Mastigocladopsis repens PCC 10914: one gene and its partner. The protein of the gene in region 1 interacts with the protein of each later gene in a pairwise test. Links are inferred from orthologs where the notes say so. Each region holds a gene or a part of one and is shown on either strand. Other genes may lie near its edges. The genes, in order: MAS10914_RS0127945 and ftsZ.

Region 1 (14,989 bases):
ATGTCGCGATCACCAAAATTAGGTGACAAAGTGGCACCAGAAATGTCCATGAAGATGGTTTTGCGATCGCGGCTGCGAATAATGTGAGTCCGAGGATTCCCTCCATTGCTGCGGACAAAGAAACCATCCCCTGTGACTTGTAGGCTCTCAACTTGAATTGTTCCTTCTGCGACGACAACACCTTTGGAGAACTCAGGTTTTTTCTCCGTTTCAGAATCTATTGTCACCACGTTGTAAACATTTTTTTGCGGCGAGATGATGACTTCTTCACTTTTTGGGCTTGGGGCTTTTGGGCTGGGAGATGGGGGCGAGGAGGCGACTCCCTCAGCTTGTGGTGTTGGTAATTGTACCGTCCAGCGACTGGCAGTTTTCCCTTCAAATTTCACTTGCTTTGGGTCGAGGGTATAACCTGGACTGAGTTCGACTACTATACGAGCTGTTTGTGGGTCAAACTGACCGACACGAACAGAACGAATAGCACCGCCTATTGACTGCGTTAACTGCGGACGTCCAAAATTAGTTCCTGGCAAATCAATAACTAACCGCGTGGGGTTGAAGACGAGTTGCGCCTGGGGTTGAACAGGACCTTCGGTATTGATTTCCAATCGGTTTTGCTTGGCATCAAAACGCCAAGATTGCAATTTCGCTGCTTGAGCTGGCGACGATAGCATCAACAGAGTAGTGGTTACAAAAGTACCAGGTAGTAACCAGTGGGTTTTCACAGTGTTTTCTCCTGTTCATAAGAGCCGTCAAGATTTGAGAAGAACACAGAATACAGAACGTAGAACTTAGAATGAACCCACGGTACATACTGGGGGATTTGAGTAACGATAGCGTGGCGTTAGCCATAGAACTTTTCTTTTCTCCAGGGTGTATACCGCACAGAAGTCCTGCAAGCGACCAGACCAGTGCTGTAAGCGCTAAGTCTACGGTGCTGCTAGGCGTACGCGCACACTTGGCGAACGGAAGGCTAGTTACTTCAACTCTCCAACCAGTCGCACAGAATTTAGAATGAATTCTGAGTTCTGAGTTCTGAGTTCTTTTTTGGTCAAAGTTTCGGTAAATCCTCACACTATCACCGCCTACATCTTGGCTTCGGTACCATCAGTATCGTTTTCTGCTCTAATAAAGACACAGTTATATCGGTTATCTTTTGGATACAATCCAATTCGGCTGATAGGACGTCTCATTTACCTAATACCTATTAAGGTTTTACCATTAGGAGTAGATGTTGTTCTGTATTAATCCTTATTAAGAACCTAAATGAAATAGTGGCGTCAAATTCTAGCACGCCCCTAATGATTTTCCATGCCGTTATGGCATTTTAGATATTGGATATAGATTTTTAGATTGTGGATGATTGTGTTGATTTGTTAGTTGCCAGATTTTTTGGATTTTCACCAATCTTCCTCAATCTAAAATCTAAAATTTCCAAGCATTAGTCAATTCCAGCCAGCGTCACTCGATTCGAAAAGGAATTTTTTGTATTATTTGATTTCTGGTAGTTAACGCACCAATAATGCACCAATTGATAACTTTGCTGCGACTGTTTACTGTTGTGGTATTGACTTATGGGTGCAACTGTTTAATTGCTAGAGAAATATCCAAGGTTGGATGGACGAGCGAGGAGGAAGATAAAACAAAAATAACATTCTCACTGTTGGTCGTGTTTACAGAAAACTCCTAAAATTTTTAATTTTACGAGACGAAGATTTGGAGATAAAAGTTTCCATCAGTAATATAGGACTCCTATTTGATTTTTGAACGACACGTAAGGTGGGCAGTGCGAACGCAAAACCCGGATGTAGTCAGCAAAATACGGTAAGCACTGCCCACCCTACAATACTTAAGATTTTTCATAAATCATTTAGGATTGCTATAGCAATGTTTCAAAGTATTCATAGTGGCAATGGCTGAAAACTCAGAACAGGTCTGGAGTACAGACGCTGTCAATAATGCGTCTGTACTTAGATTTTTATTTCGTTTCCTGAGAATTTGGTGATTCCATCACCAATGGTTTTCCTGGAGAATCATCTAAAATCAGTTCCTCTGTTGCTATATCTCCCGTTTTTGGTTCTGGAAAGACAAACCGCAAAAGGGGAGGCGCTAAAAATGTTGTCAGGATGACCATCATGATAATTGCTGCCTCCAAAGGTTTCGAGAGAATACCTATAGAGGAGCCGATACCAAGAAATACCAATCCGACCTCGCCCCTGGGAATCATTCCGACACCAATTGCCAAACGGTTGAGTTGAGGTTGACCAAACACACTAAAGCCAGTGACGACTTTACCAAGGATGGCGACGACAATCAGGAAAATTGCCATCGTTAGACCTTCCCGGTTGCTAGGAATGGCTGGGTTTAAAACTCCTAAATCAGTTTTTGCGCCAACAGTTACAAAAAAAATCGGCACCAGCATATCGGCAATTGGGATAACTTGCTTTTGCAGTTCTACACGCTCATCCGTTTCGTCTAAGACCAAACCAGCGGCAAAAGAACCTAAAATGGCTTCTAATTGGATGGCAGCAGCAAAGTATGCCATCACAAAAGCAAAGATGAATGCTGGTATCACTAATCCACCACGAGTTTTTAGCTGTTTAGCAATTGCGACAAAGGTCTTACTGAAAATACTTCCTAGCACAATTGCGCCCAACAGGAAACTACAGGCGCTAATAATCAAATAAATGACTTTGCTTACATCTACTGAGCCTTCTTTTGCAAGACTTGCTACCACCGCCAAAACGATAATTCCCAGTACATCGTCAATAACAGCAGCACCTAAAATAATTTGCCCTTCTTTTGAATTGAGTCGTCCCAGTTCCGACAACACCTTGGAAGTGATACCAATACTCGTAGCAGTCAGCGCTGCACCTGCAAAAATTGCTGGTACAGCTGGAATGCTAAACAAAGTCATCAACCCTACTGTACCAGCAGTAAAAGGTACCACCACCCCGACCACTGCGACCACAAGCGCTTGGACACCTACCGCCATCAAGTCTTTTATGTTTGATTCCAAACCAATTTCAAACAGCAGAATGATGACACCTAGTTCTGCTAATACGGAAACGACTTCAGACTGTGCTTTAAACACAGCATCAGCGGCGTCTGGAGTTAGACCAGCAGTGCTTTGCAGGAAGGTCATGACCAAAGAGCTAGAACTATCTGCCCCTCCTTCTGGAAACACCAACAGATGTAGGACAGAGATGCCTACCACTACACCACCTACCAGTTCTCCCAAAACTGGCGGTAAACCAAAACGGCTTAATAATTCCCCACCAATTTTGCTGGCGAGGTAAACGACTACTATGCTGAGCAGTACGGCTGCCAGTACTAGTGAACTATCTGCGGTTTCTGTTGCAGTTGCCAACAAAGGTAATGAGAAGGTTATGTGATCTAAGTGCATTGGTTATTTTGGAAAACCCTTCCCTTTAATTTACAAGTTTGTTGAAAGCAACTATCTATAGATGCGCTACAGAAAGCATTGATAAATTAATTCATGTCGCCTGTTAATTGGAGCAGGTGTTGCCAATGAGACTCTGATACTGGCACTACCGATAGTCTGGAAAGGCGCAGTAAGTCAAAACCTTCAAAATTTCCGTCCTGCTTAATTTGGGTCAGGGTGAGTGGCTGAGGGACTCTTCGTAAGGCTTGCACCTGGACAACGACTCGTTTGGCATCATCGAATTTTGGGTCAGGGTAAGGTTGACTAACTACTTTTGCTACACCTATCACTCGCCGTTCTTTGCCTGTGTGATAAATGAGCGCCAAGTCACCAATTTCCATCGTCCGCAGATGTTTGAGAGCCAACGCATTGCTAACTCCATTCCAAACTGTACTACCATCCCGTTCTAAATCGCAGTAGGAATACTCTTCTGGTTCTGTTTTCAGCAGCCAGTATGCCACAAATATTCTCCTCTAATTGTTTACAGTTAACAGTTGACTGTTGATAGTGAACAATGAATAGTCAACGGTGAACCAAAGGCTATTTTTTTAGTTTCTAAAAATGTAACTGCTCTGACTTTCGACTATAGTCGTGTCAAAGTAAAAACATATCTCCTGTATGGACGCACTGTTAGCTGCGTCTTCAGGAACGCCTAGGGATTGAGTGTTGTGTTGTGTGTTGTGTGTTGTTAGCAATGGGTGGTTAGTTGTTTACAGCTAACCACTCTTTACTTCCCACGACTTACTTCATCCCCAGACATTAATTTTTAGAGGAGTGAATGTGTAATGAATACAGATGCTATGTCTGGTTCTCAGTTAAATACTGGGAACTTTTGGAAAATTCTATTTTTAGCCTTGCTTGTGTATGTTAGTTTTACCGAACCAGTTTTGGCACAACAGAAACAGAGGATGTTGCGTACCCTGAGTGTCAGTGGTCGTGGAATGGAGACAATTCCTACAACTCTATCTCAAGTCAGTTTGGGGGTAGAGGTTCAGGGGAAAACAGCACAGGAGGTACAACAAGAAGCTGCTCGTAGATCCGAGGCTGTGGTAGCTTTACTCAAGAGCCGTAATGTGGAAAAGTTACAAACCACTGGCATTACTCTTAACCCAATTTATAGTTACACCAATAACGTGCAGCGTATCACAGGATATGCTGCTGCTAATATTGTGAGTTTTCGTATTTCCACTGAGCGCGCTGGTACTCTGTTAGATGAAGCCGTCAAAGCTGGTGCGACTCAAATCAGTGGCATTAGTTTTGTCGCTAGCGATGAAGCGATCGCACAAGGAAGACAACAAGCACTCAAAGAAGCCACCCAGGATGCTCAACAGCAAGCCCAAGCTGTTTTTAGTGCTTTGGGTTTCCAGCCTAAAGAAGTGGTTAGCATTGAAGTGAATGGTGCGAGTGCGCCTCCACCGCCACCACAACCCTTTTTGCGTGCTGAGAATGCCAAGCAAGCAACACAAGATGCTTCTACCCCCATTGTTGGTGGTGAGCAACAGGTGGAAGCTACAGTGACTTTGCAAATTAGTTATTAGTGAGTGGGTAGTGGTGAACCAGTACTGCGGGAGGGTAACCCTGCCGCAGGTAACTGGTGTGCCTCCTGCGGAGGAGCTTCCGCTAACGTCGCAGACGTGCCGCAGGCATACCCGTTCGCCGTATGGCGTGGCGTCAGCCATAGGGTTAGTGGTAAAGAATAACCAACAACGACCCACTATCCACTACCAAATTTAGAAATTATCAGGGTTCATATCTACGTCTGCATCTTCAGCTTCCCGTTTAGAACCCAATAATTGCAATTGATCGACTATGATGACAGGTGTGGAGCGATTTGCTCCTGTGGTGCGATCGCTCCAAGTGTCAAATTTTAAGGAACCTTTGACAGCAATTTGTTTACCTTTACGCACGTAATCACCCGCCACCTGTGCTGTTTTTCCCCACAATTCGAGATTGAACCAATCAGTATGGTCGCCGTCTCTTGTGCGCCGATTAACAGCTAGTGTCAATTTACACTTAACGCTACCAGACTCGAAATACTTCATATCCGGGTCAGTTCCTACACGACCGATGAGGGTGACAATATTTATGCTCATGTGCATTCCTTGTAGTACAAGTGTACTTATTGCTTGTGAATATACATAATAGCGAATTGATAGGTTATTAGCAGAGTGTTAAATAAAAAACAATTATAATTACTGAGACAAATGATAAAAATGACTCTGTAGAAACTCCAAAACCATACGGATACAGTTCCACAGCTGGAGAATATAAAACAGTAGAAGCTTGAGACTGGTTAAAGCTGGTTAAAGTTTATAAAAAAAATATATGAAAACATAATCTACTTTACTAGACTCAAGTCAAAAAACGTAATAGAATCCAGCACAATTCTAACTTACGGTAGTCGTCAAAAAGTATCGAATTAGGGGGCGTAGAGACGCGTGGGCCTTTTTAGTAAGTTTTCCTTATCGCGGGATATGGGTATCGACCTTGGTACCGCTAACACCCTCGTTTACGTATCAGGTAAAGGCATTGTTCTGCAAGAACCTTCAGTGGTAGCGATTGACCAAAACGAAAAGGTCGCGCTAGCCGTTGGAGAAGAGGCTAAAAAAATGCTCGGTCGGACACCTGGGAATGTGGTTGCGCTGCGCCCCTTGCGCGATGGTGTAATCGCTGACTTCGATACAGCCGAGCTTATGCTCAAAAGCTTTATCCAGAGAGTAAATGAGGGCAAATCACTCGTATTACCTAGAATTGTCATTGGTATTCCCAGTGGGGTAACAGGAGTAGAGAGAAGAGCTGTCATGGATGCGGCTTCTCAAGCTGGGGCAAGAGAAGTTTACTTAATTGATGAGCCTGTGGCAGCAGCAATTGGGGCAGGATTACCTGTAGCTGAACCAACGGGCAATATGATAATTGATATCGGTGGTGGCACAACAGAAGTTGCTGTACTGAGTCTCCAAGGGACAGTGCTTTCTGAATCAGTACGTATTGCAGGAGATGAACTGACTGAAGCGATCATGCAGTATATGAAAAAAGTTCATAACTTGGTAATAGGGGAACGTACTGCTGAGGATATCAAGATTCGTATTGGCTCGGCATATCCCACTCATGATGATGATGATGCAATGATGGAAGTCCGAGGCTTGCACCTGCTTTCTGGTTTACCACGAACTGTCACAATCAAAGGACCAGAAATTCGTGAAAGTATGTCGGAACCTTTGTTGGTGATTATCGAAGCGGTGAAGCGGACTTTGGAACGCATCCCTCCAGAGTTAGCAGCAGACATTATTGACCGAGGAATTATGCTAGCTGGTGGAGGTGCCCTGCTTAAAGGGTTGGATACACTGATTAGTCATGAAACGGGAATTGTGACACACGTTGCTGCTGACCCATTATGCTGTGTTGTACTGGGAACAGGTCGTGTTTTAGAAAATTTCAAACAGCTGGAAAGAGTTTTCAGCGGACGTTCTCGCAATATGTAGCAAACTCAGCAAGATTCAGATATTGGGTTCTGTATAGAATCCAATATCTTAAGTAATATTACGGCTAGAAAAGGTTTTTTATGTTTACGGCACGTCGCTGGTGGGAGCGTAGAGGATTACAAATAGGGTTGCTAGGCTTAGTCGTTGGGAGTGCCTGGGTACTTAGACAGACTCAAGGTGCTATTCTGCTTGAGATATACCAGGGTGTTACGCGTCCAATCCAGATGTTACAAACACCACCAGTTCAAGAAGAACGCCTTAGGGATGCCCGGTTTTTAGAACTGCAAACCCAGCTTGTAGAACTGGAAAGCCAAAATAAAAAGTTAAAAGAGTTATTGGGCTATGTGGAGAAAGAACCTCTCTCATCGCGCCCAATTCCAGCGCGAGTCATGGCACGGAGTGCTGACAACTGGTGGCAACAAGTGACTCTCAATCGTGGAAGCCTTGCAGGGATCCAGGAAGGTTATGTCGTTAAGGCTGATGGTGGATTAGTAGGTTTGGTGGAAAGTGTGACTCCTAATACCAGCCGCGTGCTATTAATTAGTGACCTTAAAAGTCAAGTGGGTGTAACAGTGAGTCGTACAGGGGCAAAGGGTGTTTTGCGGGGAGATTCCTCTGCTGAAGCAGTCCTGGAGTTTTATGAAAAAGTCCCAAATGTGAAACCAGGGGACTTTGTTGCTACATCTACCTACAGTCAGAAGTTTCCCTCAGGATTGGCTGTAGGACGGGTGAAGTCGCTGGATTTGAAGAAACTTCCAGCATCAGTAGCGAAAGTGGAACTTTTTCCGCCAATACGCTCTTTAGATTGGGTGACGGTCTATCCCAAGCCAGAAAACCCGCAGTCAGAAAATATCGGTTCTGCAAATCAACAGTTAGAAACATCTAATTAAACAATGAGGATTCCTGAATTACAGGGTAACAAGCAGAAAAAGCCAAAATCGCCAAGGAGAAGATCCAAAATTCAAATCAGCCCCCTTTCTCGTTGGCATCCACGCTTACGTCTACTGACGGATTGGGCGGTAACGGTTGGGTCAGTAATGCTATGCTTACTGATGCTGCTCATCCGCTTCCCCGGGATGGAATTATTGGGTATTGGACCGAACTGGCTGTTGATTTGGGTGGTTGCTTGGAGTGTCAAGCGTACAGCTTTTGAAGGCGCATTGGCAGGTGCTGTTTTGGGTCTCCTTCAAGATGCTATGACATCACCTGACCCTACTCATGCTTTAAGTTTGGGGGTGGTGGGGGGTCTGACTGGTATGATACAGAAGCAGCGTTTCATACAAGAAGACTTTATTTCTATTGCCTTAATTGTGTTTGCTATGGCAGTCTTGTCAGAGACTGTTTTTGCATCGCAATTGAGTTTAATGGGCGATCGCAATGTGGCAGATATTTGGGTATATTTCCAAAAGGTGGCTCTTGCCTCTGCTATTCTCACTAGCCTCTGGGCACCAGTGGTTTATTTTCCTCTAAATCGTTGGTGGCGGCGGCTAAAATTAGCGGAACAGTCATGAACAATTCAAAATACTCTAACCGAGTACCGAGTGCGGAGTGTGGATAAGCTGGGGCTTAAACCCCCACCAAAGGAGTGAGGAGTGAGGAGTCATATAGTTGACCCTCACTCCTAAATTTTTCTGGAATCTAGGCATCCTCTGGCAATATGGATTCAAGCTAGAGTTATGTGAAATCGCAATCATCACAGAGGCTGGTTTAATTTGAAACAGTCTTGTGCAGCTAGCGTACAAAATATTCACTCTGTGGCTAAGAATTATGGATAATTCGCCAGTGGTCGCTCAACCGGATGCTTCCGTCGTGGAGTCAGGATTTCAGGATGATTCAAACCCGAAGCAAACAGGAACCGAGTTTGATCGAGCTATGATGCAACGGTGTTTGGAACTCGCCCGCCGCGCCTTGGGATACACCTCCCCAAATCCGATGGTGGGGGCGGTGATTGTTAAAGATGGAGAGATTGTTGGGGAGGGGTTTCATCCGCGTGCAGGCGAGCCGCATGCAGAAGTTTTTGCCCTACAGGCAGCAGGTGAACGCGCTCGTGGAGCAAGCATTTATGTTAGCCTGGAACCTTGCAATCACTACGGACGCACTCCCCCTTGTTCAGAAGCGTTGATAGCCGCTGGGATCGCTAAGGTGGTGGTGGGGATGGTTGACCCCAATCCACTCGTAGCTGGTGGTGGTATCGCCCGTTTGCGAGGCGCAGGGATAGAAGTTGTGGTGGGTGTGGAAGAAGAAGCCTGCAAGAAGTTAAATGAAGGCTTTATCCATCGCATTCTCCATCATCGACCTCTTGGCATTTTGAAATATGCCATGACTTTAGATGGCAAAATTGCCACGACGACTGGTCATAGTACTTGGGTGACAAATCAAGATGCCCGTAGCGAAGTTCATCAACTACGAGCAGCTTGTGATGCGGTCATTGTTGGTGGAAATACAGTCAGACAAGATAATCCTTATTTAACGAGTCATCGCCAAGGAGCACATAATCCCCTACGGGTAGTGATGAGCCGCAGTCTCAACTTACCTCAAAAGGCTCACCTATGGCAAACCGCAGAGGCTCCCACTGTGGTTTTGACAGAAAAAGGAGCTAACACCGATTTCCAAGAACTGTTGCGGAAGCATTCTGTGGAAGTGGTGGAGTTAACACCACTCACACCAGATCAAGTGATGGGGTACTTATACGAGCAGGGTTTTTGCAGCGTATTGTGGGAGTGTGGTGGTCTTTTAGCTGCCAATGCGATCGCCCAAGGAGCGGTGCAAAAAGTTCTTGCCTTTATTGCTCCTAAAATCATTGGTGGTGTTCATGCTCCCACACCTGTGGGTGACTTAGGTTTTACCACCATGACTGAGGCTCTATCCTTGGAACGTGTGGAGATCCGCGTAGTTGGTTCTGACTGTTTGGTAGAGGGTTATTTGCCCAGTCGTTAGTCATTCGTCATTAGTTATTACTTTTGAGTTTTGACTTTCAGGAATACTGACGTTCTTGGGCAAGATCACGGATAAGTGTCAGCCGGGATTTTATGTAGTCACTGAGGAAATCAGTTTCATGGCAATCTAGCAAAGCTTGGTTTTTGATTTGTTTTACCAACCAATGTACCAAGCTAGCATCATCGAGCTGCAACAGCGTTTTAGCTTGTGTGGTTTCGACCACAGACCAAAGCTGACGCATAACCTTAGGAGTCATTAGACCTCCATTGAACATTAGCCTAGCTGTTTTCAGGATACACAATTCTGGTATGGCTTCCGGTCTGAATGTAGAGGCTGACACAAGTGTTATTGAGAGCTTAATATATCGAGTTATAACTTGATAAAGATTAAGAATCAGGAACTTAAAGCAATACATGAACGCAAACTCATCTTATTTTGCGCTTAATAGACTTGTCCGGAAAGCGGAAAGCAGTCTCTACAGGGATTTCCAGGAAACTTGCTCAGGGTGTCGTCTACGCAGTCATCATGTGTTGATGTTGATATCGTTACTAATAGTTTAAAACAGAAAAATACAAGACTAAGTATACAGGCGATCGCCTGCATTTATTAGCTGCATGGCAGCGGGAGAACTAAAGTACGAATTCGTAGCCGAACCAATCCGGAAATGGTCAGCATTGCGATAATGTCTCGTGACGACCTCCTCCTGCTGCGTTAATCCTAATTTTCTTTTTTTCCTCTGACTGCTTCAACTTTATATGACAACTAACAGCTAATTCCACCAGCACTTAAAATTGTTCGTATAATTCACCTAGACACATTATGTTAAAATCGCCCCACCCATTAACCGCTCATACCGATACTTCAACTCTTCTTTCATCAAATACCAACGCTCTAAAGTTGCGTCTATCTCTATCACTTTCTCAGCTGCTTGCCGTGCTAAAATCAACACTTCTTCATCATCTACTAAACTTGCCAAGGTAAAATCTGGCACACCAGATTGACGAGTCCCCAAGACTGCCCCAGGACCGCGAAAGCGCATATCCATTTCAGAGATGAAAAAGCCATCCTGAGACTGTTCCAAAACCCTTAGACGTTGCTGTGCATCTGGACTTCGAGAGCTGCTCATTAACAAACAGTAGGACTGAGCCGCACCACGACCAACACGCCCTCGAAGTTGGTGCAACTGAGATAAGCCAAAGCGCTCCGCATTTTCAATGAGCATAACTGTTGCATTTGGCACATCAACGCCGACTTCTACAACAGTGGTAGAAACCAAAATTTGAGTTGTGCGATCGCGGAATTTGCTAATCGCTTCCTCCTTCTCGGCTGAAGTCATGCGACCGTGAAGCAGTCCCACCTGAAACTCTGGAAAAATACTTTCCTGTAACTTTTTATGCTCTTCCACCGCTGAACGCAGATCCAATTTTTCTGATTCTTCCACCAACGGTAACACCACATAAACTTGTCGTCCTTGGACAATTTCCCGGCGGATGAGGTCGTAAGCATGGGTGCGTTGTTGCCCCGATAGCACGGTTGTTTGAATCTTTTGCCGTCCCGGTGGCAATTCATCTATTTGACTCACATCCAAATCCCCGTGTATTGTCAGTGCCAGCGTTCGGGGAATGGGAGTTGCAGTCATAGTTAATACATGAGGTTGCTCGCCTTTTTGCTGTAAACGCGCCCGCTGTTCCACCCCAAAGCGATGCTGTTCATCAATCACGACCAAACCCAATTGCTGAAAGTTTACGGGGTCTTGAATTAAAGCATGAGTCCCTACTAATAGCGGCAATTCACCCGTTTCTAACTGGGCGTGAATTTGTCGCCGTTTTGCCGTTTTGGTAGAACCCGTCAGTAATTCTACTGGTAAATGCAAAAGATTAAACCAGCTCACTAACTTGCGATAATGCTGTTCTGCCAATACTTCTGTGGGAGCCATCAGTGCTGCTTGATACCCAGATTGAATGGCAGCAAGGATAGCAATGACAGCGACAACGGTTTTACCAGAACCGACATCTCCTTGCACCAAACGGTTCATCGGTACAGGTTTTTGCAAGTCATTGAGAATGTCGTTGATGACTCGTTGCTGGGCATTAGTTAATTTAAACGGCAGTATCTCGTAGAATTTTTTGACTAGCTGACCTTTTGGGATAAGAATGGCACTGGTTTGATTTTGCCTCGCTTGATGCTGACGTTGCAGCAACCCAAGTTGCAGGTAGAAAAATTCATCGAAGACGAGGCGGCGACGGGCAACTTGAAGGGTAGCGCTGTCTGGAGGGAAGTGGATATTATTAATTGCATCCTTCAATTCCATCAAATTATACTTAGCCCGCAAACCACTGGGCAGTGAGTCTTTCAGATGGACAGTAGAAGGCAAAGCAGCTATAACAGCTTGTCGTACCAAGTCAGCCCCCACTCCCTCTGTCAGAGCATAAATAGGAACAACTCTACCGATAGCCAGGGACTCAATGGTATCTCCTGGATGTCCCAAAATTTCCAGTTCTGGGTCTTCCAGCGTCAATCCGTATTTACTTTCTTTCACCAACCCACACGCTGCCACAATACTACCTTCTGGGTAGCGACGTTTTAAACTTTCCTGCCAAGCGCGACTGCTAAAGCGCGTACCAGCGAAAAAACGGTTGATTTTGATGTGACCTGTCTTATCGCGTATCAGCAGTTCTAGAATGGTTAATTTTTTGTTTCGTGGACTTGTAAAGCAGTTGCAACGTTTCACTGTTGCTACTATCGTCACCGTCTCACCCGCCACCAACTCCTGGATATTCACTTGACGCGCATAGTCAATATGGTCACGGGGATAGTAGAAAAGCAAGTCACGCACGGTTAATAAACCAAGACGTGCCAAATTTCCAGCTTTTCTCACGCCTATTTCTGGTAAATCACTCAGCTTTTGGTCTAGGTTAGGGGCAAGTCTGCGACTTAACTCCGCAACAATTTGAGATTTTGGATTTTGGATTTTGGAGTAGGAAGATGAGGAAGACAAGGGAGTGTATTTTTCTCCCCCGACTTCCCGGACTCCCCCGACTTCCCCGACTTCCCCCACTCCTCCTTCAGTCGCTTGCTGTAGTTGATACAGATACCTACGAGTCTCTGCGACTAAGTGTTGTCTGTCTTCCAGTACCAGATTTGGATAATTAGCAAATTCAGCCGCTAGTTCTTGCCAGCGACGACGTTCGGCGCTGGGTAAGCCTGTGGGGAATTTACCAAAAGTCAGCGTCAGAAACTCACTGAAACGGTATTGTTTACCCATCAAGTCAGTAAAGCCCTGTTCTGCTTCTATTGCCAAGGCTTTGTGCAATCGTATCCAATCTGGTTTGTCATTAGTCATTAGTGATGAATCATTAATCATGAGTCATTAGTCATTTGACTTAGGACAAAGAACCCTTCAGGTATCTCCTTTGGAGACGCACTCGCGTTCGGCGAACACGAGTGCGTGCGCTTTGCGCTTACGCCAGTTGCCGTGACAGTTGGAAACCAACTTGGCTGCGAGTCTGTTCGCCTAGCGTCTGGAACCTTGAGAAAGAAACTGCGGTGCTGGCTCACAAATGACTAATCATCAGACCAAATAGCACGCCATGCTGCTTCAGCTTCGGCAACTGAACGTTCCCGCTGTTTTTTTTGATACTCCTGTCCTATTCTACTGAGTTGAACTAAGAGACCGCGAATCTGCTTGCGATAAGACGAGAGTGTCGGGTCAGCAAATTCAATTTCCCCAAGCCGCAGATTGATAGCCATGATTTGTGTCAGGCTAGAGTCTTCTGACTGCTGCTCATTTTCAATTTCAACAACTAAGTTTAGTAAGTTGGGAGGTCCCGGCATCACTTCGGCAGATGCTTCTGAGGCTGCAGCTGCAGCTGCTTCTAAAATTGGTTCTGGTAATTTTTTGGGTAATATCCCTGCTTTCTGTAATAAAAGATTAGCTTCACGAGAAACCAATTTCAGCTTCTGTTGTGTTGCTCTCTCTATATTCTGTTGCCACTTTGCCAAATCCACAGGGTTAGAGGTGTTTGGGGAAGAGGACACGGGGTAAAAGGAGGATAAGGAGAAGAGATTGGGGGGAGTTGGTGAAGTGGGGGGCTTTGGGGTTCCCAGCGAGTGGGGTTGGGGGGAAGTGGGCGAAGTTGGGGGAATGAGGGGAGGCAGCGCTGCGGGAGGGTTTCCCGACCCAGGCGACTGCGGTGAAGTTAGGGAAGTGGGGGGAGTTAGGGAAGTTAGAGGAGTTAGGGAAGTGGGGGAAGTTGGGAGAGTGACCGGAGTGGGGGAAGAGAGTTCATCTGTTTCCTCATCTTCATTCATTTCCTCCTGTTCTCCCTCCTCTTCGCTTGCTTCCTCCTGCTGCTCCTGCTCATTCTTTATCAGAGTCGGCAACTCTTCAGCCGTCTGTTGACCTAACTCGCGGATGGTTTGTTGCAATTGTTGCCGCTGATGTAATGATAAACTCAAAAAGCTTTCAGGATACCCTTGGGTACACAGGTGATATGTCGCCAAAATCAACTGCTTGCGGACAGTTTGTCCCAAACTGGTTAGATAATTGGTATAGGCACTTTGAAGTTCTTTTGCGATCGCCCGTATCGCTTCTTCTAGTGCTAATATATCCTGCTCAATTCGCTCAATTGCTTTCGCCATATCTTCTTCCTATTGCCCATCTGAACCTTTTTGTAGTACAAATGTACGCATTTTTGGAAAATAATCATCTAAAGGATTTGAGATTTTGGATGTTGAATTTTGAATTTAAACAGATAGGGACTCTAGTCTAGAGTAACGTTAGGCAAATAATAGTAAATTTTATTACCAAGTCCTATCTAAAATCTGAAATTCAGCTGAGCGTGAATGAAAAACAGGTCAGCCTAGCTTGCTTGACCTGTCTTGGAAATAGTCCTTTGTCCGTTGTCTTTTGCCCAAAACTAATGACAAATGACTAAGTTACTTGCTGCCTACTTGTGCAGCCACTTCTTCAGCAAAGTTGCTTTCTTGCTTCTCAATACCCTCGCCCAGGATATAGCGAACGAAGCGACGAACTTGGATGCTTCCGCCCAGTTGTGATCCGCTCTGCTTAATCAATTCTTCCAGCGTGATACTCTGATCGCGAATATAAGGTTGATCCAGCAAAGTC
Region 2 (14,908 bases), 5.6 Mb from region 1 along the record:
ACTCGCATCACCAAAAAGAAATACCTGATGAACAGGGGGGTCGAATGTTGTGAATCAGACAAACGATACATCAGAATAAGTATTTTGTGACTGCGGTCGGGCAGCCCGTGGTAGTAAAACAGATGCTTGTGGAGGGGAATCTGTCGGGGTCAGTGCCTGTGGGAGAGCTTTTAACTCGTTATACCACAGTGGGCTAGAAAAACCTGTTGAAGCAAGAATCTCCCTTCACAGGCGAAGCCTTGAAGGTGAGAGTGTCAATAACCAACGTTTGTAATATTTCTGGCTAAAAGGTTGCTAGAACCGTAACCAAGACGCGTAAAACTAGCCCCAGTAAATCTACACTCAGATGATGTGCCAGTTTAGGTGCGGAATGTAGGTTGAATCCATTTCCACTAAGTTGAGCTAAACGCCAAGCTTGTGTTTAGTAGGGCTTTTTACAAGATTTCAGTAAAGTTACTTCAATCCAACAAATCTCCAGTAAGGGTCTTATTCAGGAACTTGATATTAACTAAAGTCGTCCAGTAATGTAGCGATTGCGATAGTAAGTCAAAATTTGCTGCACCCGTTGCCGACTTTGGGCGCCAAAGTTTGGAGTGTACTCAATCCACAAACCGCTAATTTGGCTCTGGTTGTAATCAAACTGTTCGGAGGTCTGGGGAATTAAGGTCACTTCCACCCCTTCTACTTGAAGCAAATGAGCTGCTATCTCCCGATAAGCAGCTAAAGGTAAACCAGCAAATTCAATTTTTTCTTTTGTCTCCATCTTTAACTAGCTCCGCCTGGAATAGGATTTTGGGGTGGTACTGTCAAAGAAACAGAATTTCCCCCAGAAGCTGCGGTTGATGGCGTTTGGGTAGCAGATCCTTCCCCTACCATTCTGGCAACTTCCATACCATATTGTTCCAGAATCACGACAGGTTCGGAGCCTTCATTCATCTCAATCCGTTTAATTAGCACTCCATTTGCCAGTCGTTGTCCTGCCTGTACATACCGACTGGTTGGCTCATTTGGTACTTTGATAATTGCTTGGGGTTCTTTGTTAAGGAGAACAACACCAGACACAAAAACTGTTCTGGCTAACTCTGGTTGCGGTGGTGGTGGTAATACAGATGCTAAAGCAGGGCTGGCGATAACTTGGGGTAAGACTTTAGGCAGTACAGGATTAAAGCGACGGTTGGCATTACCTTTAACAGATGCGATTGCCTTGGGCACTGTACTCCGCGCAATCCTTGTTTTGTTGACTCTGGGCTTTTGTTGATTTAAAGAGTTTCTCCTTGTAGCAGATATTGCTGTGGTCTGTGTCCTCTGAGGGACTGATAGAGGAGGCAACTTAGGAACGGGTCTTGCTACCACATTCGGATTCGTTACTCCAATGGAATATGGTCTCACAATTTCTGCAAACGGGTCATTCCGACCTTTTGACACGATACCTACTCGTTCTGTAGCATTCGTTGGTTGAATCAAGTTAGCAGTTGTCATAGAAGCAACTGGTGAAGTCTGTTTGGCAGACACCACAGGGTTATTAAAGGGTTGATTTGTGACTTTTTTATTAGCAGACACCACAGGGTTATTAAAGGGCTGAGTCGCTGCAGGCGTGTTGGTAGACGTAAGATTACTAGATTGTTGATCACCTTCTGAGGAACAGGAGGCGATCGCCAAAGCCAAAATGGCTGCTATTGCAATATTTGAATTTCTGCCCATGAGCTGTTCTCAAAAGCTATGTAAAATTTGCTTGTCGAAGTCAATATGCTTGAAATGTACATCCTATGAGAAGTCTCATACTTTTATAACCTAACTTTCCGCATTGCCAAGATTTTTTAAACACTGTAGCTTTGAGTCAGATTCCGAGTTGACTAAGTTTTACCGTTAATCTTCTGCCATACACATTAAGTCTTTGAGCGAGTCTAGCCCTTTCTTGACCCTACGGGAAACCGTAACTACACTTATACCAAGGAGTTCTGCCACTTGTTTTTGCGTTAAATCATGTAAAAACACAAATTCCAAGACTTCGCGGGTGCGTTGTTCTAACTGCACCAGTGCTTGTTGCAGGCGAATTTGGTCTTCTTGCGCCAGTTGAAAGCTGCGATAGTGATTATCCGGAACGAGTTCTCCTAATAAAGTTGAACCTTCTTCGCCATCCTGGACTGGTACATCAAGGCTTAAGGGAGCGCGGTTAGACCATGCTAATTTAATTTCCTGCCATTCTTCTAGGGAAATTGCCAATGCTGCTGCTAACTCAGAGTCAGTAGGTTGGCGATTGTATTTTTCCCGCAAAGAACGCGAAACCCCGATTGCTTGCTGTTGCAGCGCTAACCAACGTCGGGGAATTCGCACGGTGACACCTTTATCTCGAAGATAGTGTTGAATTTCACCGCGAATATAAGGAATGGCAAAGGAACTGAAGGCATGCCCCTTGGAAATTTCAAATCTTTCTATCGCTCGAATTAAACCCAAACAACCTACTTGGAGTAAGTCCTCGTAGCTTTCATGGCATTGATTAAGCCAGTAGTGAGCTTCTTTTCTCACAAGTCCAAAATTAAGTTTCACCAGTTGATTGCGAACATCAGCACAGGGAGATTGCTGATATTCTCGCAACAACTGCCAAATCTCATGCTTCAGTTCATTGATGACTGTGGTAGGCATAGCACCGGGTTTCTTGGTCAAATAAACAGCACAATACTCACTTTTAAACCAAGCTGCGTTGCACTTATAAGTCAGCTTGTTGCAGCGTAACCGTTAGATGGTGAACGCAGCAATTTTACGGGTAACAGACACGTCAAGACCCTCTGGGGAGCTTTCCGCAAGGTAGCGGACTTGCACCAGATACAGTGTTAACGAACGTCACTCATCGCCCTATATAACTGAGAAGTTCCTGTGGCAGAGCAAAAATTTTGTGCTGGAAATAATTACCACAAGTGATTGACAATGCAGCTTAATTTAAATTGGAGGGAGGTCTTTTGTTTTTTAGTTAAGTTTTCGGTATGTCCTGTAGTTTCTTTCAAACTACATAGAAATAAAATAAAAAATTTATGCCTGAATGATAAACCGCAATTGTACTGAATTAGAGTAGTTAATACAGCAGTGAACTCAGTAGAGATTAACGTAAAATACAAACTATCTTGCTGAATGACAAACAGGTAATCTTAGGGAAAACACTTAATATTAAAGATGTGACCTATACCGCTTTATAATTAAAAATCTAAATTTAAGAGAGTAAAAATATTCACATGAGCCGATAAAAAGGGAGAGACGCCTTTTGTGGTAATTCAGTAGATGGTCAGCAGTTCTACCAGTAAACCACATACGGACAGAGGTAACTCCAAAACCTCCTTTCAGACACTAGCCTGTCAGAGGGCGAGGAGTTACCTCTTAGAATTAACTTAATAAACGCGATAGCAGATCTGAGTACCACTCAGTTGCAGTCAAAAGAAGAATCTAGACACGATCCGGTTCTACACGAGCGTAGAACAGACCGCGAACCTTGACTTCCTCCGGCTCTTTAGCACCTAAGTCGGTATCTGAGGGCTGTTCGCTCTCGAAAGTCCCTGCAATTTCACCAGTAGAGTTATCTATTTTCGCTACTTGCAGAGAGATTTTGCCTTGGAGAACTTCAGCCCGCTTAACGTTGGCGTTCTTCAGTTCCTCATCATCAGATTGGGCAGGGAGAGCCACAGCGTTATCATATCCACTGGTAACACCGCGACCTTTGGGGTCGAGGAAGGCAGCACCACGATAGGAGGGGACTCTGTAGGAACCTTCAAAGTCAGTTGAGGTGTTAATGCTGGTCAAGCCAGGTTGTGTTTGAGCCACCAAGCCTTTAACGGTAAACAGGAAAGGTATGCTTTCCCCACCAGGCAGTTTGACTGTAATGGCTTGGAAGTCAAAGCCATCTCGTTCCACAAAAGTGAGACTACTATCTGGATTGACTTTTAAATCGCCGCTGATTTGATCCAAGGAGTAGGTGCGGCGAGTCAACAATTTGCCGGCAACATATTCTGCTTCTTGCCGTTTATTAATGGGTTCTTCTTTCACAAAGAATTGGGTGGGTTCTAAGCACAGTTCTTTTATGGTGTAGGACTGGCTAGCATCGATGGGGATCGAACCACGACTTGTTTCTGCCAGTACGGGACATTTGACAGCCAAGCCAGTACCTCTAATCTGCTCGTAAGTCAGGAACTCTGTACTCGTCGATGATGGACCTTCACTACAAGCAGTAAGTAACCCCAGGCATAAAGTCAAGAGTGCAACAATTAAAGCGCGAAACCTCATGGTTAACCTCAATGTCAAAAATTAGTATTTAACTTGAAAAACTGCACTGAAGCTTTGATAAGCGGAAGCCCCTGCTCAAACTTCTTGTTGCTAAACGTTTTTAAACGTGTCGCTTCTTTTAGCCTGAAGCTTTAAACCCCAAGCTCCCCTGCCTGCGGCATCAGTTGGGATGCATGGTTAAAGGGTGGTAAAAGAACCAGCAGTTTTACATACAGCCCATCATTTTATGGGGAAATCAAGCAGAGCATCAGCCAGATCATACGATTTTTTTTAACTCAAAATCAAAGCGTTCTGTTGTTGACCCACGAAACCGGGATCGCATCTAGCTAAACCGGAGGCTTTTCTATCGGTCACAGCTTTTTGATATCAGTTGTAAGAAGTGGAACTGTAGCCCTACAGGTAGTTATGCAGGAATTTAGACTACTCAGGTTTAGTATTTTACAAGCTTCTGCCTTTTAAAGATGGATGCGCTCAACACTAGAGTCACTACCCTGCTGTTAACTAGTTATTCACATTTGCTGGTAACATAGATGTTTAAAATGTATCAAGTTTTGCTATGGATACAGAGACTAAAATCATGACTCTACCTTCAATAGGCTAATCAATAGCGGGAGGCTAGGAGGGTAGTGAGTCTTTGTATCCCCAACCTACTCGCCAAAATCAGACACTCGCAAAAATCTATTTTCTGTTGAGATATGCAAAGAAATTTGTCACAGCAACGCCTCATAAATCAATTAAACTTTTCAACGTAAGGTTGACTGGTAATTAGTGAAAGCAAAAAACTCCGGTAAATTTGATTAGACCTGATTGGCAGGGACAGGAGGGTATGAGCAACGACAAAAAACTAGAGTCAGCGAAATTGTCTAGTACACTGCAAGCAATCGCATCTGCGGTATATGATGCAGCCCAAGATTGTCAAGAGGATGCTAAAGCTCTTTTAGCCTTACTGCGACAGTTGGAGCAGTTACACCGACAGATCCGAGATGGGGCTTTTCAAAAAAGTTTGCCCGACAACCGTCAAGCCCTCTACTCACTGCTTCGCGATATTGAGGCTGAGGGAGGCTGGCCTTATATTGAGCGTATGAGACTGCAAGCCTTTTTAACAAAATTGGAGCAAGAGGCGGCTAGTGAAAACAGCAGTGAGGTTTTGGAAAACGATAGTTCGTTGAGTTGCTAATACTAAATTTTGGATTTTAGATTTGGAATGAGGAATTGTTAGTTGTTTTTTATTGGTTGTTCTTGACCACGAACTACTAATATTACCAATCCCCATGACCAGCCCTAAAGATTCTGGTTCCCTTGATGCGATTGCTCAAAGTGCAGTGCCTCGCCTTCTATGTCCTATCCCTTCAGGACGCTGCGCGTTAGCGTAGCGTCTTTGCTCTTGAGAAGGCAATCGCTTAGATGCTAAGGGACGCACATCGACTAGATCCAAGTTATCGATAATCACTATTAGTCCTGGTTATTTAGTTATAAAAGTTACCAGCAACCACAAAAACTGGTACATTTTTTTGTTGATTTGCTGAAGGGCGCAAAATATCGATTGGTAAAATCGGCTAGTATAACAATTTCTACCTTGACAGCTTCCTGATACACTCTGTGTTCAACAATTGAATAAGTAGTATGCAGATATCAAATAATTTGTCAATACTAGGGTTGTAGCTTTTTAAAGTGAGAAAAGGTTGCCATAACAAAGTCAAAAGGCTACATTCAATATGCGAAACTTCGATACAAACTCTAATAGTTAAGAATCATGTCCCTACAATTCTGATGGGCTTTATATAGCTGCTGTAAAGTTTTACTAAAAGTGAAAAAATTCTTTTAGAGAGCAGGTCTACCTAGCTGACAGCGTTTACTAAAATTACATAATGGTACGAGCACAACAAAGACTTGGACTGAAAATGTAGAAGGGTTTGAATGGCTGGCATTGTATCGATTTCCCGTGCAGATATAGAAGGGCGCCGTAAGAAATTACGTCAAAGGCGACAGATAAAAATTATCCAAGGGATTTGGCAAACCATTGCTGTGAGTTCGTTGGCTGGAGGTTTGTTGTGGATGGCAACCCAACCGATTTGGGTCTTAAAAACTCCCAAAGATCTTGCGATTTCAGGCAATCACTTACTTTCTGACGAAGCGATTCAGTCACTGCTCGTGCTCTCCTATCCCCAGTCTTTATGGCGGATAGAACCTCATAGGCTTGCCGAATCTCTAGAACAGCAATCGACTATTGCACAAGCAACTGTCAGTCGTCGCCTCTTTCCACCTGGGTTAATAGTCCAGATTAACGAACGAGTACCTGTAGCGATGACCCAAAATTACCGGGAGCAACAAAATACTGACACTGGTAACAATAAAGCCTCTGTGGGGTTACTAGATGCAACTGGTGTTTGGATACCTCTGGAAAAATATACATCACTCAATCCCAGCTTAAGATTACCCAGTCTCAAGGTTGTTGGCTCGCCAGAGCAGTACCGCCCCTATTGGACTCAACTTTATCAAGCTCTTAGCCAGAGTTCTGTTAACGTCATGGAAATTGATTTTCATGATCCAACAAATTTAATTTTGAAAACAGAACTGGGAAACATACATCTTGGGGCACCAAGTTCCCTATTGCTAGAAAAAATTAAGGTAATGGCACAAATGCGCCATTTACCAGCAAAACTCAATCCTAATCAAATAGAGTACATTGATCTGAAAAATCCAGACCTTCCATTAGTACAAATGAACCAAAAAAATAACAACTTAACTCCCTAACTCCCTAAAAAGATTTGGTGTATTTGATGTATAAAACACACTTAATTAATAAAGAAGTTTTATGCTAATAAATATACAATTTTTTTGTATTTTAGTAACCCAAGTAAAAATCGGCCTTAACTTCTAATTAAAATGGGAGGAATAATCATAAAAACTTCTATTTGGGAGTAGAAGCAAAGCTTATTGTTACCCTAACATCTAATGATGGGGTGCAAGATGTTAGACAATTTGATGATGGCGTCTGGGTTGGAAAACGCTTGTTGCCTGCTTAGCATTCGACTGAAGGCACACCCGATAGCCGTAAGGCGTGGCGTCAGCCATAGGGGTTTTCCTCCGCTGGTGACTGCTGAAAAGCTCTCCCGGCATAAAGCAAGTGGCGTCAGGTAACTGGCGTTGGCGCAACCTCTGGGGAGGAGATACCCGTAAGCGCAGAGCGCACACTAGGTGTTGGCGCAGCCTGTCCTCCGGACTTACGCCGTAAGGCGTGGCGTCAGCCATAGGGGTTAGCCCGACCTAGCCAACTACGTTCACCATATCTCCTGCGGAGACGCTACGCGAACGCAAAGCGTGTCCTTGGAACATAGGTGTGCCCAAGGTATACCCAAAGAGCTTGCCATAGGTAAAATCCTGCTGCAACGAGCGTGGAGGATAGTGCAACCCAAAGGCAGAGGCGGCTTCCAGTCGATTCCTCTAGACGCCCATAAATAATTGTAGTAGCGCAGAGTAAAACTCTTCTTGAGGCAAAGGTAGACTTTTTCGGTTGTAAAGTGTCCCTTCTATAGAGGCGAACCTAACAACAACCCAACTAGGGTGTACCATTACTTAACCAACAATTTCTTAATTATCTGCAGTTTAGAGATAGGTAAGTAGAAGATCAATTTTGTCTCTTAAATGGTAAATACTATTGCCCAAATCTTTGTAACAGACGAGACGCACCACGATGCGTCTTTACAAGTTATGCAATTATTTCAGGATCTTGTGTACAGAATTTCTTGTTTTCAGCACTTGTGTATACGTAATCACTTAAAATTACTCCGAGGGAGCGATTTTGAAGGAGGAAAGAATTGGTTTTACCAGTGGTTGGGATATTTATATCATTTAAATTTATACCATAAATCTATGTGTGGGGCGGATAGCGAAAAAAAACCAGTGGCCCCAGTTGTAAAATGAATATCCCATGTCAGTCACTAGCCCAAACACGGAGATATTATTGGGGATACCAACGGTGTACTGAGCCAAATCAGCAAAATAGCAGTGAAGATATTAATGTCTGGTGGAAGTTATACAGGTCGATTTTAGGTGAATATAGGTATACTTCACTAGAATTAGCTGTATGACTGGGTGCCTGAATGGTTTACCCAATAGCAAACTTTCGCACCTCCAATCCTCTTTGGGCTGGAAGTAGAAAGAACAATAAACAAAAATGCCATAGATTATGGCAGCGTCAGCGTCAAACTATAGTTGACTCCTAGGTGAATAACACCTTAAAAAGTCGTTTATCTACATGCTCGCAACTCCGATGACACTTGATAATAACCAAGGGCTTACCTATAAAAACTCCCAATCTCCCGGACAACAGGGGGTTTCGCTGGCAATCAACTCCACTAATCCCTTTAATAATGCTGGGATAAACTACGGACAAAATCACGATAGTAAGAAGATTCCCGGCGAAGAAACTCGAATGGGTGACATTGTTCCAGGTCGGGTCGCCAATATCAAAGTGATTGGCGTGGGTGGTGGCGGTAGCAATGCTGTTAACCGCATGATTGCTTCTGATGTGACAGGAGTGGAATTTTGGTCAATCAATACTGATGCCCAAGCGCTCACCTTGGCATCTGCTCCCTGTCGCTTGCAAATTGGACAGAAGCTAACACGGGGTTTAGGAGCTGGTGGCAATCCTGCTATTGGTCAAAAAGCAGCTGAGGAATCACGAGACGAGATTGCCAAAGCTTTAGAGGGTGCCGACTTAGTGTTTATCACCGCTGGTATGGGAGGGGGTACTGGTACTGGTGCAGCCCCTGTTGTTGCCGAAGTCGCAAAAGAAATGGGTGCTCTAACTGTGGGCGTGGTCACACGTCCATTTATCTTTGAGGGGCGTCGCCGCATCAGCCAAGCAGAGCAAGGCATTGAAGGTCTAAAAAGTAGGGTGGATACGCTCATCATCATCCCCAACAACAAACTGTTGGAAGTGATCCCAGAGCAGACGCCGATGCAAGAAGCTTTTCGTTATGCAGATGATGTGCTGCGCCAAGGGGTACAAGGTATTTCAGATATCATCACGATCCCTGGTTTGATCAACGTTGACTTTGCCGATGTGCGAGCTGTTATGGCGGATGCTGGCTCGGCGTTGATGGGGATCGGCATTGGTTCAGGAAAATCAAGAGCCAGAGAAGCGGCGATCGCTGCCATTTCTTCACCGTTATTAGAATGTTCCATTGAAGGCGCAAGAGGTGTTGTCTTTAACATTACTGGTGGCAGCGACCTCACTCTACATGAAGTGAATGCCGCTGCGGAAACAATTTATGAAGTCGTTGATCCCAACGCCAATATTATTTTTGGAGCGGTGATTGATGACAGGCTCCAAGGTGAGGTAAGACTTACCGTAATTGCCACGGGATTTACAGGTGAAGCACAAGCCGCACCAACCCAAAACGCTAACCAACCACGGGTTGTCTCCCCACAACAAACAAGACGACCAATGCCACAGCCACCAGCGGCTCATCCTCCAACGCCTGTTGCGGAACCTAAAGAAAAACCAGGATTGGATATACCGGATTTTCTACGCAACCGACGTACACCTCGTAATTAAGAAATGATGAATTATGAATACAATCAGGCTGAAAAATTTTATACGACTCATCATCCACAACTTATAATTGGAGGGTTTTGCCATCTACTGGGGTGAGCAGTATTGTTATCCCTGATGATTCCAACACGTAACTAAACTCGTTTAGGTCACTGACAGACTAAATTAATTTGGGCTAGAGTTCGCTTCTTTGGATATCCGCCACTGCATTTGGTACAAAAAAGCGGGGGCGGAAAGTTTTCACGGTTCTACCTGACCAGGGTGAATGTCGATTCCTGGTACTTCTGTAATTTCCAACTTGTTTGCAACCATATAGGTTTGCCAGGGTGCTTGGGAAATTACACGGGTATAAGCCAAACTTCTAACTACTGGTGTTGCTACTGGTGAATCCATTCTCAGGATACTAGGGTCTAACTGTGCCAGTTTGGGTTTATGGCAATGGTTGTGATTGATCATTTTTTTGCTTGCTCGATCCATTGAATGACCTGATGACCAAGGCGAGTGCCGTCTAGTCGGTCTATCTCGCGCACTCCGGTGGGACTGGTGACGTTAACTTCGGTAAGATAACCACCTATTACATCGATACCGACAAAAATTAAGCCATCTTTACGTAGATCTGCGGCTATTTGAGCGCAAATTTCATGTTCTCTTGGAGTGATTTCGGTTTGGGCAACTGTACCACCAGCAGCCATGTTATTGCGAAATTCACCATGGGCAGAAAGGCGGTTGACGGCGCCAATGGGTTCACTGTTGAGTAAAATAATCCGCTTGTCTCCCTCCTTCGCTTCTGGTAAATAGGTTTGTACCATAACTGGCATTCGACCTTGGAGGGTACTGAGTTCAACTATAGAGTTGAAGTTGCGATCGCCCGGTTCTAAAATTAAAATCCCTTCTCCTGCTTTGTTACCCAGTGGTTTGAGTACCGCTCTTTCCTTGGCTTCTACAAATTGCCGGATCAATTGCTTATCAGCGGTGACGAGGGTTTCTGGAATGACTTTGGTAAATTGGAGGGCATACATTTTTTCGTTTGCCGCTCGGATACCTGAAGGACTGTTAATGACCAAGGTTTTGTTTTGGTCAATGTAGTCCAGAATGTAGGTGGAGTAGAGATAAGGGACTGTGACTGGTGGATCTGTCCGCATGAAGACGGCATCCATTGTTTCCAGGCAAAGGGCGGTGCGATTGCTCAACTTGTACCAAGTATTCACCGCCAGGTAACGTCCTTCCACCAACTGCACTGGTACAAGTTCCACTCTTTCTAGGACTGCCCAAGCTTTCCCCTCTACGACACTAAGTAGATTGGCTTGAGTTACCCAAATTTCATGTCCTAAAATTTGCGCTGCTTCCATGAGAGCAACGCTGGTATCGTGACACGGGTCAAGCTGATGGATGGGATCAATAATAAAAGCCAGTTTCACGCTTTCTGCCTCAATTGCCAGGAAATTCCAAGGTTGTTCAATTTTGATTATCCCTTTAAGAGTTATGAGTTACTATTCCTAACTCCTCACTCTTAACTTTTTTCCTTGCTTTTCAGTCTTGACTTTTGCGTAAACCTAAACATTGTTGGTAGATGCTAGTAGCTCATCCAGCTTGCCTTGAGCTTCTAGAGCATAAATATCGTCACAACCACCAATGTGATGGTTGTTAATGAAAATTTGCGGCACAGAACGCCTGCCATTTGCTCTTCGAGCCATTTGACTGCGTGCAGCCTCATCTCCATCAATGCTGTATTCGCTGAAATTCACTCCCTTTCTCGTCAGCAAATTTTTGGCACGGATACAAAACGGGCAAGTTCTCCACGTGTAAATTTCTACTTTTGGAGCCATAACATCCTCAACTTTCATTAATGTTTCTTAATTTTAAGATAATGTTGTTGTTGGCTGTCGGTGCTTGTCCCGTCTTTGCTCATCCTTAATTAGGTGCTAACTGAATTGATACAAAAAGATAAAAAAGGTTCTGGCAGGGCTAACAAACAGCACCTTTATTTTCCTTTTTTTTGTATTTTATAACACTTATTCAAATCCGTATTTATAAAGTATCCACTCGTCCGCCTGCTATTCAAAGACAAGGTAATTCAAGGGAATACTTTACCTGTCATTATTATATGTCCTTATGGAATGAACTGATAATATTGCAGTAACAAAACCTATAACTTCAGGGATTCTACTGAGAATTTTTAAAGATTAGAAGTTATTACCAGCATCTACGGAGAATAATTGTGTAAATTTTTTAGCTCAGGCTAACCATGAGGGAGCCAAGCTTGTTGCTTAGATATTACTTGCGGAAATCAACACCCTCATTTGATTTAGTTTCACAAATGCCTACTGCTTGAAAAAACAGACCAGAAGTGCATAAGCACTTCTGGTTCCAAATTTCAGCCTAATAAATACTTAGCAGTGTTGTTTAGCTCTGGGGGAAATGCTTTTTGTTTTTTTCATGACTACCAACGCACCCACAGCAAATAAACCGAGGGCAGCACTTGTACCAGGCTCAGGCACCTGTTGAGTCTGATTATATGTTCCTCGACCTGTGCCACTGTCACCGTTGAAGCCGTTACCGTCAATACTTTGATAGCGTACGCCGAAGTTACCTAAAGCAAATGAGTTAACAGCATTCTCAAAAGCAAGGGTGAAGGAAAAGTTACCAATACCATCATTGGTACTAATACCTCCATTGCTTCCTCCCTGACAGGTATTGCCGTTGGTGAAGCATACATCAATATCACCAAATTGATTGGGGAATGAGCCGCTGCGATCATTGCTAAAAAGCCCAGATACCCTTGTGTTTCCGGAACCACTTGGATCTCCGATGCCTACTAAAGAAAGTTGATTAGTAGAATTCAAGTCAGAGTAAACGTTAAAACCCAAGGCAGAAGTTCTAGATGTAATGCCATCACTAGATGTGTTATCTAGAGCGACATCAAAAGTTGCCTCATTACCAGCGAAATTTTTCAACGTAAAGAGTGCTGTAGACGAGAGTCCAGAAACATTTTGCTCGTTCACATTCCCGTCAAAGTTAAACTGGAAAGTCTTACCAATATCGCTGGATGTGAACTCTAGAAGTGGTAAGGGTCTGGTTGAAGTTTTCGAACTGCCACCAGGACTGTTGCTTGTTGTGGTATCGCTACCGGAACTAGCACTATTTGAATTGCCGCCTTCATTATTGTTGCTACTGGAATTGTTGGTTGTTGTGGTACCGCTAGTATCAACTGTTTTGCCACTAGATTTAGCTGAAGCTGAGGGAGCAAAAGTTAGACAATAAAGTCCGACTAGAGATGCTGTAGATATTCCAAAAACTAATTTTGACAAACGCATAGACATCTTATTTTTTTCCTTTTATTTAGTAACCAAACATTCAAGAATCTTCTATATATATTCTGTTTGGCTGTTTCTCCAATTATCTTGCCTAGCCTTGGAAATCGCCTTATTTATGGGCACATTTTAGTCATATCTTTATTTATTTTGCTGTTGTATAATATCTTTATATTTCAGCTTTTTTATAGATAAAAAATATAAAAATAATAAGTAAAAAACAGATAAAGTACTGAGAAAATACTGATACTTAAAGATTTCTTTTGAAGAACGTTTCCCAAAAAGGTCATTATTATTGGAAATGTATATCTCTTCCTTGGTAGGTTTCAAGAAGAAGCATTTAGTCCAATACTGTTCAGTTAAGGATTATTTGTGGAGATTTCATACGTGTAGAGACGTTGCAGTGCAACGTCTCTTGCATTGGTTATCGTTGAACAAATTTTCTGATCTGAAGCGTATCCGTATTTAGTCGGTTTCATTCAATAAAGTTGACCAGACGCGAAATTTCGCGTCTGGTCACAAACTAACAACTTATTCACTTGCAGATAATACAGCAGAATTCAGAACTCAGAACTCAGAACTCAGAAGTAAAAAGGGCTTTCTGTCTGGCTTTTAGACGACAGCGTTGTACTTCATTTACTTGCAAGGTGCTGTAATTGTGCAAGTTTATGTTTATTTAGTTGGAAAAGCCTACGTACTTACCCATAGGAAGCAGCATATTGAACCAGTTGACCGAGACGCTGGCGTAAGGTTTCTAATCCTAAACGCTTACTTGCAGAAATAAACACCGCTAGGGGAAACTCTTCCTGCGCTAATGCTAAAGTGTCGCTACCCGCTTCATCAATCTTGTTAAAGACAACCAGCGCTGGACCAGGAGTGACTGGCATTTGTGCCAAAATCTCCCTAACTGAGCGAATATGACTCAGCCAAGCAGGATGAGACAAATCTACCAAATGCAGCAGGGCATCGGCTTCTGTGACTTCCTCTAAAGTGGCGCGGAAGGCATCCATTAAAGATGCGGGCAATTCGTGAATAAACCCTACTGTATCCGTCACCAGAATCTCTTGGGGTTCACCCATCTCGCCGTGGGGAACAACTAGGCGGCGTGTGGTGGGGTCGAGAGTGGCAAATAACTGGTCTGCTGTGTAAACTTCAGCATTAGTCAGAGCATTCAGCAAGGTAGACTTGCCAGCGTTGGTATAACCAACAATAGCCACTGAGGGAACTTCCTGATGTTGTCGCCGCTGGCGCAACCGTTCCCGATGTGCCTGTAGTTGGTTGACTTCTTGTTGCAGTCGGGAAATACGTCGCCCAATAGCACGGCGTTCTGTTTCTAGTTTTGTTTCACCAGGACCTCTTGTACCAATACCACCCCCCAGCCTAGACATTGCCTGACCTCTACCAGTTAGTCGCGGTAGCATATATTCTAGCTGTGCGAGTTCAACTTGTAATTTACCAGCACGAGACTGAGCGCGTTGGGCAAAGATGTCCAAAATCACTTCGGTACGGTCAACCACCCGGACACCAATTTGCAATTCTAAATTACGGACTTGAGCGGGTGAGAGGTCACGGTCAAAGACCACAAGATTTGCTCCCAAAGTTTGGGCGGCTATGGCGATTTCTTGCACTTTACCTTCACCAACGACTGTCTGAGGATGAATGCGCGATCGCTTTTGCCACATCATCTGCAATACTTCTCCGCCAGCAGTCTCCACCAATCGTCCCAATTCTTCCAAAGTGTCTTGGAATTGTTGAGCAGTTATATCTT

Evidence for each region.
Region 2: the proteins of MAS10914_RS0127945 (region 1) and ftsZ interact in binary tests that used the Escherichia coli proteins (3 or more experiments, as listed by UniProt). The link is inferred for Mastigocladopsis repens PCC 10914 from one-to-one orthologs.

The regions. Positions count from the first base shown.
Region 1 is NZ_JH992901.1:5,830,855-5,845,843, reverse strand. The notes cover bases 4,980-7,920. They hold MAS10914_RS0127945 (rod shape-determining protein), read left to right. Parts: upstream 4,980-5,916; coding sequence 5,917-6,924; downstream 6,925-7,920. Other genes in these bases: mreD (rod shape-determining protein MreD), read left to right, coding at 7,818-7,920; mreC (rod shape-determining protein MreC), read left to right, coding at 7,005-7,814; MAS10914_RS0127950 (single-stranded DNA-binding protein), read right to left, coding at 5,173-5,535; MAS10914_RS0127955 (SIMPL domain-containing protein), read left to right, coding at 4,980-4,980. Outside these bases: MAS10914_RS0127970 (N-acetylmuramoyl-L-alanine amidase), read right to left, coding at 1-722; MAS10914_RS34750 (hypothetical protein), read left to right, coding at 794-1,015; MAS10914_RS0127965 (cation:proton antiporter), read right to left, coding at 1,976-3,403; MAS10914_RS0127960 (EVE domain-containing protein), read right to left, coding at 3,490-3,903; more of MAS10914_RS0127955, read left to right, coding at 4,228-4,979; more of mreD, read left to right, coding at 7,921-8,435; bifunctional diaminohydroxyphosphoribosylaminopyrimidine deaminase/5-amino-6-(5-phosphoribosylamino)uracil reductase RibD, read left to right, coding at 8,692-9,861; MAS10914_RS0127925 (hypothetical protein), read right to left, coding at 9,899-10,117; ATP-dependent DNA helicase RecG, read right to left, coding at 10,679-13,204; MAS10914_RS0127915 (hypothetical protein), read right to left, coding at 13,426-14,502; tsf (translation elongation factor Ts), read right to left, coding at 14,800-14,989. UniProt on the Escherichia coli protein: Forms membrane-associated dynamic filaments that are essential for cell shape determination. Acts by regulating cell wall synthesis and cell elongation, and thus cell shape.
Region 2 is NZ_JH992901.1:278,144-293,051, forward strand. Bases 7,828-10,687 are described here. They hold ftsZ (cell division protein FtsZ), read left to right. Parts: upstream 7,828-8,542; coding sequence 8,543-9,832; downstream 9,833-10,687. Other genes in these bases: MAS10914_RS0103375 (hypothetical protein), read right to left, coding at 10,070-10,285; gshB (glutathione synthase), read right to left, coding at 10,282-10,687. Also shown: MAS10914_RS0103330 (hypothetical protein), read right to left, coding at 509-763; MAS10914_RS0103335 (hypothetical protein), read right to left, coding at 766-1,701; MAS10914_RS0103340 (RNA polymerase sigma factor SigF), read right to left, coding at 1,867-2,643; psbO (photosystem II manganese-stabilizing polypeptide), read right to left, coding at 3,436-4,269; MAS10914_RS0103350 (hypothetical protein), read left to right, coding at 5,096-5,446; MAS10914_RS33875 (hypothetical protein), read right to left, coding at 5,582-5,719; MAS10914_RS0103355 (cell division protein FtsQ/DivIB), read left to right, coding at 6,187-7,023; MAS10914_RS33880 (hypothetical protein), read right to left, coding at 7,243-7,521; more of gshB, read right to left, coding at 10,688-11,247; grxC (glutaredoxin 3), read right to left, coding at 11,383-11,655; MAS10914_RS31970 (cistern family PEP-CTERM protein), read right to left, coding at 12,220-13,149; GTPase HflX, read right to left, coding at 13,839-14,908. UniProt on the Escherichia coli protein: Essential cell division protein that forms a contractile ring structure (Z ring) at the future cell division site. The regulation of the ring assembly controls the timing and the location of cell division.